2 linked regions of the Flexivirga oryzae genome follow. The protein of the gene in region 2 binds, or shares a complex with, the protein of the main gene of each other region. Links are inferred from orthologs where the notes say so. Each region holds a gene or a part of one and is shown on either strand. Other genes may lie near its edges.

What was found.
Region 1: FHU39_RS00885 (region 2) and sucB share a complex: the UniProt entries of both Escherichia coli proteins name them as parts of the 2-oxoglutarate dehydrogenase (OGDH) complex. The link is inferred for Flexivirga oryzae from one-to-one orthologs.

The regions. Positions count from the first base shown.
Region 1 is NZ_JACHVQ010000001.1:2,459,780-2,464,874, forward strand. Bases 1,097-4,007 are described here. They hold sucB (2-oxoglutarate dehydrogenase, E2 component, dihydrolipoamide succinyltransferase), read left to right. Parts: upstream 1,097-1,624; coding sequence 1,625-3,391; downstream 3,392-4,007. Other genes in these bases: lpdA (dihydrolipoyl dehydrogenase), read left to right, coding at 1,097-1,559; FHU39_RS11630 (TIGR01777 family oxidoreductase), read left to right, coding at 3,469-4,007. Also shown: FHU39_RS11615 (DUF5302 domain-containing protein), read right to left, coding at 1-5; more of lpdA, read left to right, coding at 183-1,096; more of FHU39_RS11630, read left to right, coding at 4,008-4,371; FHU39_RS11635 (VOC family protein), read left to right, coding at 4,394-4,813; FHU39_RS11640 (acetamidase/formamidase family protein), read right to left, coding at 4,832-5,095. UniProt on the Escherichia coli protein: E2 component of the 2-oxoglutarate dehydrogenase (OGDH) complex which catalyzes the second step in the conversion of 2-oxoglutarate to succinyl-CoA and CO(2).
Region 2 is NZ_JACHVQ010000001.1:181,978-188,545, forward strand. Bases 898-5,281 are described here. They hold FHU39_RS00885 (multifunctional oxoglutarate decarboxylase/oxoglutarate dehydrogenase thiamine pyrophosphate-binding subunit/dihydrolipoyllysine-residue succinyltransferase subunit), read right to left. Parts: upstream 4,935-5,281; coding sequence 1,098-4,934; downstream 898-1,097. Other genes in these bases: FHU39_RS00880 (hypothetical protein), read right to left, coding at 898-997. Also shown: FHU39_RS23910 (DUF6104 family protein), read right to left, coding at 1-50; FHU39_RS00875 (twitching motility protein PilT), read right to left, coding at 369-743; more of FHU39_RS00880, read right to left, coding at 740-897; FHU39_RS00890 (DUF4097 family beta strand repeat-containing protein), read left to right, coding at 5,357-6,205; FHU39_RS00895 (PadR family transcriptional regulator), read left to right, coding at 6,202-6,568. UniProt on the Escherichia coli protein: E1 component of the 2-oxoglutarate dehydrogenase (OGDH) complex which catalyzes the decarboxylation of 2-oxoglutarate, the first step in the conversion of 2-oxoglutarate to succinyl-CoA and CO(2).

The DNA of each region.
Region 1 (5,095 bases), 2.3 Mb from region 2 along the record:
GTCATGCAGTGGCCTCCTTAGCACTGTGGGCTGATCGGATCACTCTCGCACGTCACGGCGCCGGTGACCACCACAATTCCCCTCGTGTCCAACCTGTCGTCATACCGCCCGCACCTGGCGGGTCGGCTAGTGCCAAGATTGGCGAGGACAGCAGCGTCGAGACGCAAGGGAGCGTTCCGGGCATGACGGCAACTGCCGACAACTTCGACCTCGTGATCCTCGGCGGCGGCAGCGGCGGCTACGCCTGCGCCTTCCGCGCGGCGGAGCTCGGGATGCGGGTCGCACTGGTCGAGAAGGACAAGGTCGGCGGCACCTGCCTGCACCGCGGCTGCATCCCGACCAAGGCCCTGCTGCATGCGGCGGAGATCGCCGACAGCGCACGCGACGGTGCCAGGTTCGGTGTCAAGACCACCTTCGAGTCGGTCGACATGGGCGGCGTGCACGCCTACAAGGACGGCGTCATCGGCCGCCTCTACAAGGGGCTGCAGGGCCTGGTGAAGGCGCACGACATCACCTTCGTCGAGGGCGCCGGCCGACTCACCTCGCCGACCACGGTCACGGTGGGCGACCGTGTGCTGACCGGCAAGAACATCGTGCTGGCGACCGGCTCCTACGCCAAGACGCTGCCCGGGGTGGAGATCGGCGGGCGCATCGTCACCAGCGACGAGGCACTCACCCTCGATGAGGTGCCGTCCCGGGTGATCGTCCTCGGCGGCGGCGTCATAGGCGTCGAATTCGCCTCTGTCTTTTCGTCATTCGGATCCGAGGTGACGATCGTGGAGGCGCTGCCGCGGCTGGTCGCCGCCGAGGACGAGGCGATCTCCAAGCAGCTCGAGCGGGCCTTCCGGAAGCGCAAGATCAAGGCACTCACCGGTGCGAAACTGGCGTCGGCGACCCAGACCGGTGACGAGGTCACCGTGACCCTGGAGTCGGGCGACACGCTCACCGCCGACCTGCTGCTCGTCGCTGTCGGTCGCGGCCCGGTCACCGACGACCTCGGGTATGCCGAGGCCGGCATCACCCTCGACCGCGGTTACGTGGTCACCGACGAGCGGTGCCGGACCGGGGTCCCGGGCGTGTATGCCGTCGGCGACATCGTGCCGGGTCTGCAGCTCGCGCACCGCGGCTTCGCCCAGGGCATCTTCGTGGCCGAGGACATCGCCGGCCAGGCGCCGATCGCGATCGAGGAGTCCGGCATACCGCGCGTCACCTACTGCGACCCGGAGATCGCGTCGGTCGGCCTCACCGAGGCGGCCGCTCGCGAGAAGTACGGCGAGGTGTCGACCGCCGAACACAACCTCGGCGGCAACGGCAAGAGCCAGATCCTGCAGACCCAGGGGTTCGTCAAGGTCGTGCGCGCCGAGGGCGGCGCCGTCGTGGGCGTGCACATGATCGGCGCCCGGATGGGCGAGCAGGTCGGCGAGGCGCAACTGATCGTCGGCTGGGAGGCCGTGCCCGAGGACGTCGCGAGCATGATCCACGCTCACCCGACCCAGAACGAAGCTCTCGGCGAGGCACACCTCGCCCTCGCCGGGAAGCCCTTGCACGCCCATGCGTGAGACAGAAACGCCCGGGCGTGAGATAACCCTGCACACCAGCCATCAGATCTAGGAGACTTGAGTTCATGTCTGAACGCGTGACAATGCCCGCACTCGGCGAGTCGGTGACCGAGGGCACCGTGACTCGATGGCTCAAGCAGGTCGGTGAGGAGGTTGCGGTCGACGAGCCGCTGCTCGAAGTCTCGACCGACAAGGTCGACACCGAGATCCCCTCCCCCGTCGCCGGTACCTTGCAGGAGGTGCTCGTCGAGGAGGACGAGACCGTGCCGGTCGGCGCCGACCTCGCCGTCATCGGCGACGGTGCGGCAGCGCCCGCCGGCGACTCCGGGTCCGGCGGCCAGCAGGAGTCCGCACCCGAGCCCGCTCAGGCCGAAGCACCTGCTGCTGCAGCGGAGCCAGCTGCAGCACCGGCGGCCGAGGCTCCGGCATCCTCCGGCGGCGAAGTGACCGGTGGCGAGAAGATCACCATGCCGGCGCTCGGCGAGTCGGTCACCGAGGGCACCATCACCCGCTGGCTCAAGGCCGAGGGCGAGGACGTCGAGGTCGACGAACCGTTGCTGGAGGTCTCCACCGACAAGGTCGACACCGAGGTGCCGTCCCCGGTGGCCGGCAAGCTGACCAAGATCCTGGTCCAGGAGGACGAGACCGTTCCGGTCGGCGCCGACCTGGCGATCATCGGCGGCGAGAGCTCGGGCGGGTCGGCTCCTGCTGCCGAGGCGAAGCCCGCCGAGGCCGCTCCGGCTGCGCCCGCTCCGGCAGCCGCTGCCCCGGCTCCTGCGGCCGCACCTGCTCCGGCCGCGCCCGCAGCCCCGGCACCCGCAGCCCCTGCCCCGGCAGCCGCTGCCCCGGCAGCCGCCGCTCCGGCGCCGGCCGCTCCGGCTGCTGCGGCTTCGGGTGACCGTGAGCCGGCGTCATACGTCACTCCCCTGGTCCGCAAACTCGCGGCCGAGCACGGCGTCGACCTCGCCTCGGTCACCGGCACCGGGGTGGGTGGCCGCATCCGCAAGCAGGACGTGCTCGACGCGGCGAAGCCGGCCGAGCCCGCACCCGCGGCGGCTCCGGCACCGGCCGCTGCCGCACCGGCGGCGAGCCCGGCAGCTCCGAGCGCCGTCCCCGAGGTGTCGGCGAAGCGCGGCACCACCGAAAAGATGACCCGCATGCGGAAGCTGATCGCGGCGCGCATGGTGGAGTCGCTGCAGGTCTCGGCCCAGCTGACGACCGTTGTCGAGGTCGACGTCACCAAGATCGCCCGACTGCGTGCACGCTCCAAGGCGGCGTTCGAGCAGCGCGAGGGTGTGAAGCTGAGCTTCATGCCGTTCTTCGCGCTGGCGGCGGTGGAGGCCCTCAAGGCCTACCCGCAGCTGAACGCCAGCGTCGAAGAGGACTCGATCGTCTACCACCCGCAGGAGAACCTCGGCATCGCGGTGGACACCGAGCGCGGGCTGATGGTGCCGGTCATCCGCGACGCGGGCGACCTGAACATCGCCGGGCTGTCGCGCAAGATCGCCGATATCGCCGAGCGGACACGCACCAACAAGGTCACCCCGGACGAGCTCGGCGGCGGCACGTTCACGCTGACCAACACCGGTAGCCGCGGTGCGCTGTTCGACACCCCGATCATCAACCAGCCGCAGGTCGGCATCCTCGGCACCGGCGGCGTCGTGAAGCGTCCGGTCGTCGTGACCGACGGTGACGGCGGCGAGACGATCGCGATCCGGTCGATGGTCTACCTGGCGCTGTCCTACGACCACCGGATCGTGGACGGCGCGGACGCCGCTCGGTTCCTCGTCGCGATGAAGGCGCGCCTCGAAGAGGGTGCTTTCGAGGTCTGAGCCGTCGCTCCGGTTATGCCGAACGCGGTGTATGGCGCGCGTTTGGCATAACCGGAGCAGATCATCAGGAGCACGCCATGCGCATCGCGATCACCGGTTCGTCGGGTCTCATCGGCACGACGCTGACCGCAGCTCTGCGGGAACGCGGCGACGAGGTGGTGCGCCTGGTGCGCCGCCCACCGGACGGTCCGGGCCAGGTCCGGTGGGATCCCGCGTCCGGCCGGCTGGATCCGGCCGACCTGCAGGGTGTTTCGGCGATCGTGAACCTGTCCGGCTCGGGCATCGGTGACAAGCGGTGGACGGCGGCATACAAGCAGGAACTGCTCGACTCCCGGCTCGACAGCACCGGCACGCTCGCGCGCGCCGTCGAGCAGCTCGACACCCCAGTGCGCCTGGTCAACGCCTCGGCGATGGGCTACTACGGCGACCGCGGCGAGGAGCTCGTCGACGAGGACTCCACGCCCGGTCACGGGTTCCTCGTCGATCTGGTGGCCGCGTGGGAGGCGGCGACCGCGCCGGCGGCAGCCGCCGGTGCACCCGTCGCCCTCGCCCGCACCGGCCTGGTGATCGCCCCGCACGGCGGCCTGATGGCGCGGGTGCTCCCCCTCGCCAAGCTGGGCCTGGCCGGACCGCTGGGCAGCGGACGGCAGTGGTGGTCCTGGATCTCACTCACCGACGAGGTGCGAGCCCTGGTCCATCTGATCGATCACCCCGAGATCACCGGCCCGGTGAACCTCTGCGTCCCCGATGCCGCGGCGGTCCGGCAGCGGGACGCGATGCGTGCGCTCGGCCGGGAGCTCCATCGGCCCGCCTTCGTGCCCGCCCCGGGGCCGGCGCTCCGGGTCGTGCTGGGCGAGCTGGCGGGCGACGCCCTCGCCAGCACCCGGATGGCGCCCACGGTGCTCCAGCGCACCGGTTTCGCCTGGCAACACGCCGACATCGCGGCCGCGATGCGGTATGCCGCCGGCCACGACGCGTGACGCTGCGCAGTAGGTTGCACGCATGACTGAACAGCCGAGCCTCCCGCCGTTCCATCTCGCCATCCCCGTGGCCGACATCGACGCGGCGCGGCACTTCTACGGGGACGTGTTGGGTTTCCCGCGGGGGCGGTCGGATGAGCGCTGGACCGACTGGAACGTCGACGGACACCAGGTCGACGGGCACCGACGCGCCGTCGCCGGGACCAACCCGGTCGACGGCCATGAGGTTCCGGTGCCGCACTTCGGCCTGGTCCTGACCGTCGAGCGCTTCCGGCAGCTCGCGGCACGGCTCGTCGAAGCGGGCATCGACTTCGTCATCGAGCCGTACGCCCGGTTCGAGGGCGAGCCGGGTGAGCAGTGGACCATGTTCTTCCTCGACCCCTCGGGAAACGCGTTGGAATTCAAGGCATTCCGCGATCCGTCGCAACTCTTCGCAGTCTGACGACCCGGGACACTCGCTTCAGCGGATGCTGGCTGCGAGCGTCCGCAGCCGGTCGTGCACGCCGGCATACCCGGTGAAGCCGGGCAGGTGCGACTTGGCGACCTTGCCCACGACGGTGTAGTTGGAGTCGCACACGTTCGCGACCGGGGTGAGCGCCGTCTGGGACACGAGTTGGTAGGCGTCCATGGGTGACAGCCCGAGCCCGTCGCAGATCCACTGCACCAGGTCGGCGTGGCTGATGCGGAAGGCGTCCTCCAGGGGGCGGGCCGACCCGGTCGACAT
Region 2 (6,568 bases):
TCGCCACGGCGCTCGGCGAGCTCTTCGATGCCTCGGTCGGTGAAATACACGATTGCAATGTAGTCCCGCGGTCGGCCTGTGGTGCGGCGGGATCGGAGGCATGGGTCAGCCGGGAGAGACGTATGCGCTGACACTGCACGGTCGCCGAGTGGGGACGATCCAGCCCGTCCAAGCCGCCTCGGGTGCCACCCCACCGAAGAGGACCGGCCCGGTCGACCCGTCAGTCTTCGCTCACCACGAACTGCGCACCGCTGACTCAGTCGACGACTTGCTGGAGGACATGAAGGGGGGTGGTGACGGACTTCTATGTCGACACTTCAGTCGCCGGACGGATCGTGCTGGGCCACTCGCCGGCCGCGGGCGTGGCGTCACACGTCATGTATGACGATTCGCTGCCCACCTGCCGCCAGCTCGATGTCGCTCCGGTTGGAGGTGACGACTGCGTCCCCTCGTCGCAAGGCGCCCTCGGTGACCGCGAGGTCAACGGTGTCGTCGAGGCCGGAACTCGCGGCCAATACGCCGATCGCGCGGGCCCGTGACTCGACCAGTGGTTCGATCCGACAACCCTTCAGCGCTCGTGACAGATTATGCTGCGGGCCGCCGCGCCACACCTCACCGAGCACCCCTGCAGGAACTGTCGGCACGATGCCGTGGGTCAGCGCCGCGGAGTGGAGCGACCAGAGCAGCCGATCGTTCGCTTCGGCGGCGATGAGCGCGCCGGTGTCGTAGGTCAGTCCGCTCACGACGCTGCGGCCCCGCCGGTCTGCTTCGCGAGGAGCCCGTCCAGAAGGGCTTCGCCGGCGGCGCGCTCTGCAGCGGTGAGGGCGCCCGCCTCGGACTCCCACTCCGCCACTCCTTGCAGCCCCTCGCGGAGGCGCAACTGGCGCTGGGCGGCCGCCGACAACCAGGCCGAAAACGACACGCCGTCCTCCGCAGCTACCGTTTCGATCCGTCGGGCCACGTCGTCATCAAGTGATACAGATCGCTTGCTCACCATGACCCTACGGTAGCACCGATGGTATTACTGAGGTTTCCTCGCGTTGGCGACGAGACGGGCCGCACACCAAGTTGGTGTGCGGCCCTGACGGTTGCTGGTCTCAGCGGTTGAAGGACTCGCTCAGCAGTTGTTCGCGCTGCTCGTCGTGGCGCTTGTGCGAGCCGGTGGCCGGGGCCGCGGACGCCGCACGCGACACCAGCCGCAGCGGGCGGGTCTCGCCCAGCGGTGCGAGCAACTCGGGCAGGTTCAGCGCCATGAACGGCCAGGCACCCTGGTTGCGCGGCTCGTCCTGCACCCAGACGACCTCGGCGTTCGGGTACTTCGCCAGCTCGGTCGCGATCTCCTGCGCCGGGATCGGGGCGAGCTGCTCGACGCGCACGATGGCCGTCTGCTGGTCGCCGCGCTTGGTGCGCTCGGCCTCCAGGTCGTAGACGACACGCGAGGACGCCAGCAGCACCCGGGTGACCTCGGTGTTGTTCAGCTGCGCCTGGTCGGCGAGCACCGGCTGGAAGCGTCCGCTGGTGAAGTCCTCCGTGCTGGAAGTTGCGGCCTTCACCCGCAGCAGTTGCTTCGGTGTGAAGACGATCAGCGGCTTGCGCGGGCGAGCCGCTGCCTGGCGACGCAGCAGGTGGAAGTACGACGCCGGCGTCGACGGGTAGGCGACCGTCATGTTGTCCTCGGCGAACAACTGCAGGTAGCGCTCGATGCGCGCCGACGAGTGGTCGGCGCCCTGGCCCTCGTAGCCGTGGGGGAGCAGCAGCACCACGGAGGAGCGCTGCGCCCACTTCTGCTCACCGGAGCTGATGAACTCGTCGATGATCGTCTGCGCGCCGTCGGCGAAGTCGCCGAACTGCGCCTCCCACAGCACCAGCGCGTCCGGCCGCTCCACCGAGTAGCCGTACTCGAAGCCCATCGCGGCATACTCGCTCAGCAACGAGTCGTAGACCCAGAACCACGCCTGGTCCGGCGACAGGTAACGCAGCGGCGTCCACTCGTTGCCGTTGGTGTGGTCGATCAGCACCGAGTGGCGCTGCACGAACGTGCCGCGGCGGCTGTCCTGCCCGGCGAGGCGCACCGGGGTGCCCTCCATCAGCAGCGAACCGAACGCGAGCAGCTCGCCCATCGCCCAGTCGATGCCGCCGCTGGTAGTCATGTCCGCGCGCCGCTCCATCAGCTTGGCGAGCTTCGGGTGGACGGTGAAGCCGTCGGGCGGGCTCACCCACGTCTTGCCGATCCGCAGCAACTCGTCGCTGCTGATCGCGGTGTCCAGGTAGCTGCCGTCCGCCCGGGAGTCGTCCGCCTCCTGCGCCGACGGGCGCTCCAGGCCGCCGTGACCCTCGGCGTCGGTGCCGACTGAGCTGTCCGCCGCCGGTGCGGAGGCCTCCTGCTTGGCCGCCTTGGTCTCGGTGAAGACCCGCTCCAGTTGCGCCTGATAGTCCTTCAGCGCGGCCTCGGCCTCGTCCGGGGTGATGTCGCCGCGGCCGATAAGGGCCTCGGTGTAGAGCTTGCGGACGCTGCGCTTGGACTCGATTAGCTTGTACATCATCGGCTGCGTCATCGACGGGTCGTCGCCCTCGTTGTGGCCACGGCGGCGGTAGCACACCATGTCGATGACGACGTCGCGGTTGAACTTCTGGCGGTATTCGAATGCCAGCTCCGCGACACCGACGCACGCCTCCGGGTCGTCCCCGTTGACGTGGAAGATCGGCGCCTGCACCATCCGCGCGACGTCGGTGCTGTATGTCGAGCTGCGGCTCTGCGACGGCGCCGTGGTGAAGCCCACCTGGTTGTTGACCACGATGTGGATCGTGCCGCCGGTGCGGTAACCGCGCAGCTGGGACAGGTTGAGCGTCTCGGCGACAATGCCCTGGCCGGCGAACGCCGCGTCACCGTGCATCAGGATCGGCAGCACGGTGAACGCCGCACCGGCCAGGTTGATGCGGTCCTGCTTGGCGCGGGCGATGCCCTCGAGCACCGCGTCGACCGCCTCCAGGTGCGAGGGGTTGGCGGCGAGGTAGACGCTCGTGCTGTTGCCCGCGTCGGAGGTGAAGGTGCCCTCCGTGCCCAGGTGGTACTTCACGTCGCCCGAACCCTGCACCGACTTCGGCCGCGGGTTGTCCTCGAACTCCCGGAAGATCTGCCCGTAGGACTTGCCGGCGATGTTGGCCAGCACGTTGAGGCGGCCGCGGTGCGGCATACCGATGCAGACCTCGTCCATGTCGTTGTCGGCGGCCTCGGAGATGATGCGGTCGAGCATCGCGATGACCGACTCGCCGCCCTCCAGCGAGAAACGCTTCTGCCCGACATACTTCGTCTGCAGGAAGGTCTCGAACGCCTCAGCGGCGTTGAGCCGGCGCAGGATGCGCAGCTGCTCGGCGCTGGACTGCTTCTCGTAGCCCTTCTCGACCTTGCTCTGGATCCACGCCCGCTGCTCCGGGTCCTGGATGTGCATGTATTCGATGCCGATCGAGCGGCAGTAGGCGTCGCGCAGGATCCCGAGGATCTCGCGCAGCTTCAGGAACGGCTTGCCGCCGAAACCGCCGGTCGGGAAGGTGCGGTCCAGGTCCCACAGCGTCAGGCCGTGGGTGGTGACCTCGAGGTCGGTGTGCGCCCGCTGCTTGTATTCGAGCGGGTCGATGTCGGCCATCAGGTGACCGCGCACCCGGTAGGCGTGGATCAGCTCCTGGACGCGCGCCACCTTGTTGATGTCGTCGTCGTGGCCCGCCTCGATGTCCTGCACCCAGCGGATCGGCTCGTAGGGGATCTTCAGCGACTGGAAGATGTCGTCGTAGAAGCCGTCCTCGCCGAGCAGCAACTGGTGCACCACGCGCAGGAACTCGCCCGAGACGGCGCCCTGGATGACGCGGTGGTCGTAGGTCGAGGTCAGCGTGATGATCTTGCTGACGGCGTTCTTGTTGAGCGTGTCGACGCTCGCGCCCTGCCACTCGGCCGGGTATTCGAGCGCGCCGACGCCGATGATTGCCCCGGCGCCCTTCATCAGGCGCGGGATCGAGTGCACCGTGCCGATGCCGCCCGGGTTGGTGAGGCTGATCGTGGTGCCGGCGTAGTCGTCGAGGGTCAGCTTGTTGCTGCGCGCCTTGCGGACCATCTCCTCGTATGCCGCCCAGAACTGCGCGAAGTCCATCTCCTCGGCGCCCTTGACGCTGGGCACGACGAGGGTGCGCGACCCGTCTTCCTTCTGCAGGTCGATCGCCAGGCCGAAGCCGACGTGGCCGGGCTTGATGAGGGTCGGCTTGCCCTTCTCGTCCTCGCCGAGCGCGTAGTTCATCTCCGGCACCAGCTTGAGCGCCCGGATGATGGCGTAACCGATGATGTGGGTGAAGCTGACCTTGCCACCACGGCTGCGGGACAGGTGGTTGTTGATGACGATGCGGTTGTCGATCAGCAGCTTGGCCGGGACCGCGCGCACGCTGGTCGCGGTCGGGACCGTGAGGCTGGTCTCCATGTTGGAGACGATGCGGGCGGCGACGCCCTTGAGCGGCACGCTCTGGTCCTCGGCGGGGCCGACCTCCGGCACCTTCGGTGCGGACGCGTCGCGCGCGATGACCTTGCCCTCGGACAGCTCCCAGTCCTTGGGGTCGGGGCGCGGTGCCTCCTTGGGCGCCTGCCGGGCGGCGCCCTTGGGCGGCTCGGGGGCGGCGGGCGTGGCGGGGGCCGCAGGCTTGGTGGCCGGGGCGCTCTGTGCTGCGGGGGCCGCCGGTGTCGCGGCGGGGGCCGCGTCCGCCGTGGCGGGGGTGCTCGTCGTCTGGCCGTTGCCGACGGGCGTGGTGCTGGGCCGGTAATCCTCGAAGAAGCTCCACCACGCCTTGTCGACGGAGTTCTTGTCCTGTTTGTACTGCTCGTAGAGCTCGTCAACGAGCCATTCATTGGGTCCGAATGTCGCGAGGGGGTCAGGCGACTGGGATGACACGCGAATGCGCCTCTTTCGTCAAGGTCGGCACGGCCATGCTGAGGATGTCCGGCTATGCGGGTTTCAGGCGTATGACGACAGGAGTCGGCATACAGATCCAGCGTAACGTGAAGGGGCAGGTCCGCCACACCTGGTCCACGGTGTGTGCTATGGAGAATTTTCGCGGTTTTTCCGGCGTGTCGTCCGTAGACCGGTGGATGTCGTGGGTGACCGTCGGTCCGTGCCCGCAGGCGATGCTTGACCAGCATCGAATCGCGACATATCGTGTTTGACGAACACGCGATATGTCGCGAAGTGTGCACCGCGGTGGCTGAGTAAGGGTGAGGCGTTGCATTGAGTAGCCGGCGAGGAACGAGCCGGCGTATCGAAATGCACGAGCCCGCATCGAAGTCCTGCGGTCTCCAGAACGACGACGAGGAGAGAACGACATGGCGCAGCAGTGGGAGATCAGCGACCCGAAGTTGCTCGACGTGGGTGGCGAGGGCGAGCGTGTCGCCGCGCTGACCGTCGCGCTGATCGGGGGGCACGTCGACGTGGTCACCCACACCGACTCAGGTGCTGCCAGCGTGGAGGTTCAAGAGGTCGTCGGGCCGCCGCTGAAGGTCACCTGGGACGGGCACAAGCTCGAGATCAGCCACGTCAAGTCCGAGGGATCGAGCATGTGGGAGACGATCAAGGGCCTCGGCAGCGGCTCCGGACACGTGCGCGCCCGGGTGTCGGTCTCCATCCCGAACGACGCCAAGACCAGCATCAACACGGTGAATGCCGGAGCGGTCGTGAGCGGCATACATGCCAACTCCTCGCTCAACACCGTCAGCGGTGATGTGGCGGCCGACGACCTCGACGGCCGCATCGAGATCAACGGCGTGTCAGGCACGTTCGAGGGGCGCAACCTGCGTGGGCGGCTCGAGGCCAACACCGTCTCCGGGGCGATGACCGTGCATCACAGCGCCCTCGACCCGATCGAGCTGAACGGCGTCTCCGGTGACATCACGCTCGACCTGACCGACTTCCGGACGCGGGTGGAGTCCAACACGGTGTCCGGTGACGTGACGGTGCGGGTGCCGCAGGGCGGCGGCTACCGGGTGAAGGTGTCGACGATGTCCGGCGCGGCCATCGTCGACGGCATGAAGCTGGGCGGTAAGTGGCACCGCGGGGGAGAGGCGCGTGACGGCGACGAGTCGTTGCGGATCTCGGCGAACTCCATGTCCGGCGACGTCGTGGTGTTGCGGGCGGCGCCCGCGGCCGGACCGGACCTGTCCAAGGATCCGTCATGAGTCCCGTTTTTGCGCACGGTCAGCTGCGGCTCTACCTGCTCGCGCTGCTCGCCGAGGGGCCGCATCACGGCTACGAGATCATGCGCGATCTCGAGCAGCGGTTCAACGGGCTCTACACGCCCAGCGCCGGCACGGTGTATCCGCGACTGGCGAAGCTGGAGGAGGAGGGGCTGGTCCGCCGCAGCGACGACGGGCGGAAGGCGACATACACCCTCACTGACGCGGGGCGGGCCGAGGTGGAGGCGCGGCAGGACGACCTGGGCGACCTCAAGGTCGACCTCGACCGGTCGGTCAGCCAGCTCGCCGATGAGGTGCGCTCGCGGGTGAAGGGGGAGGCTGCGGACCTGCGTGCGGAGCTGAAGG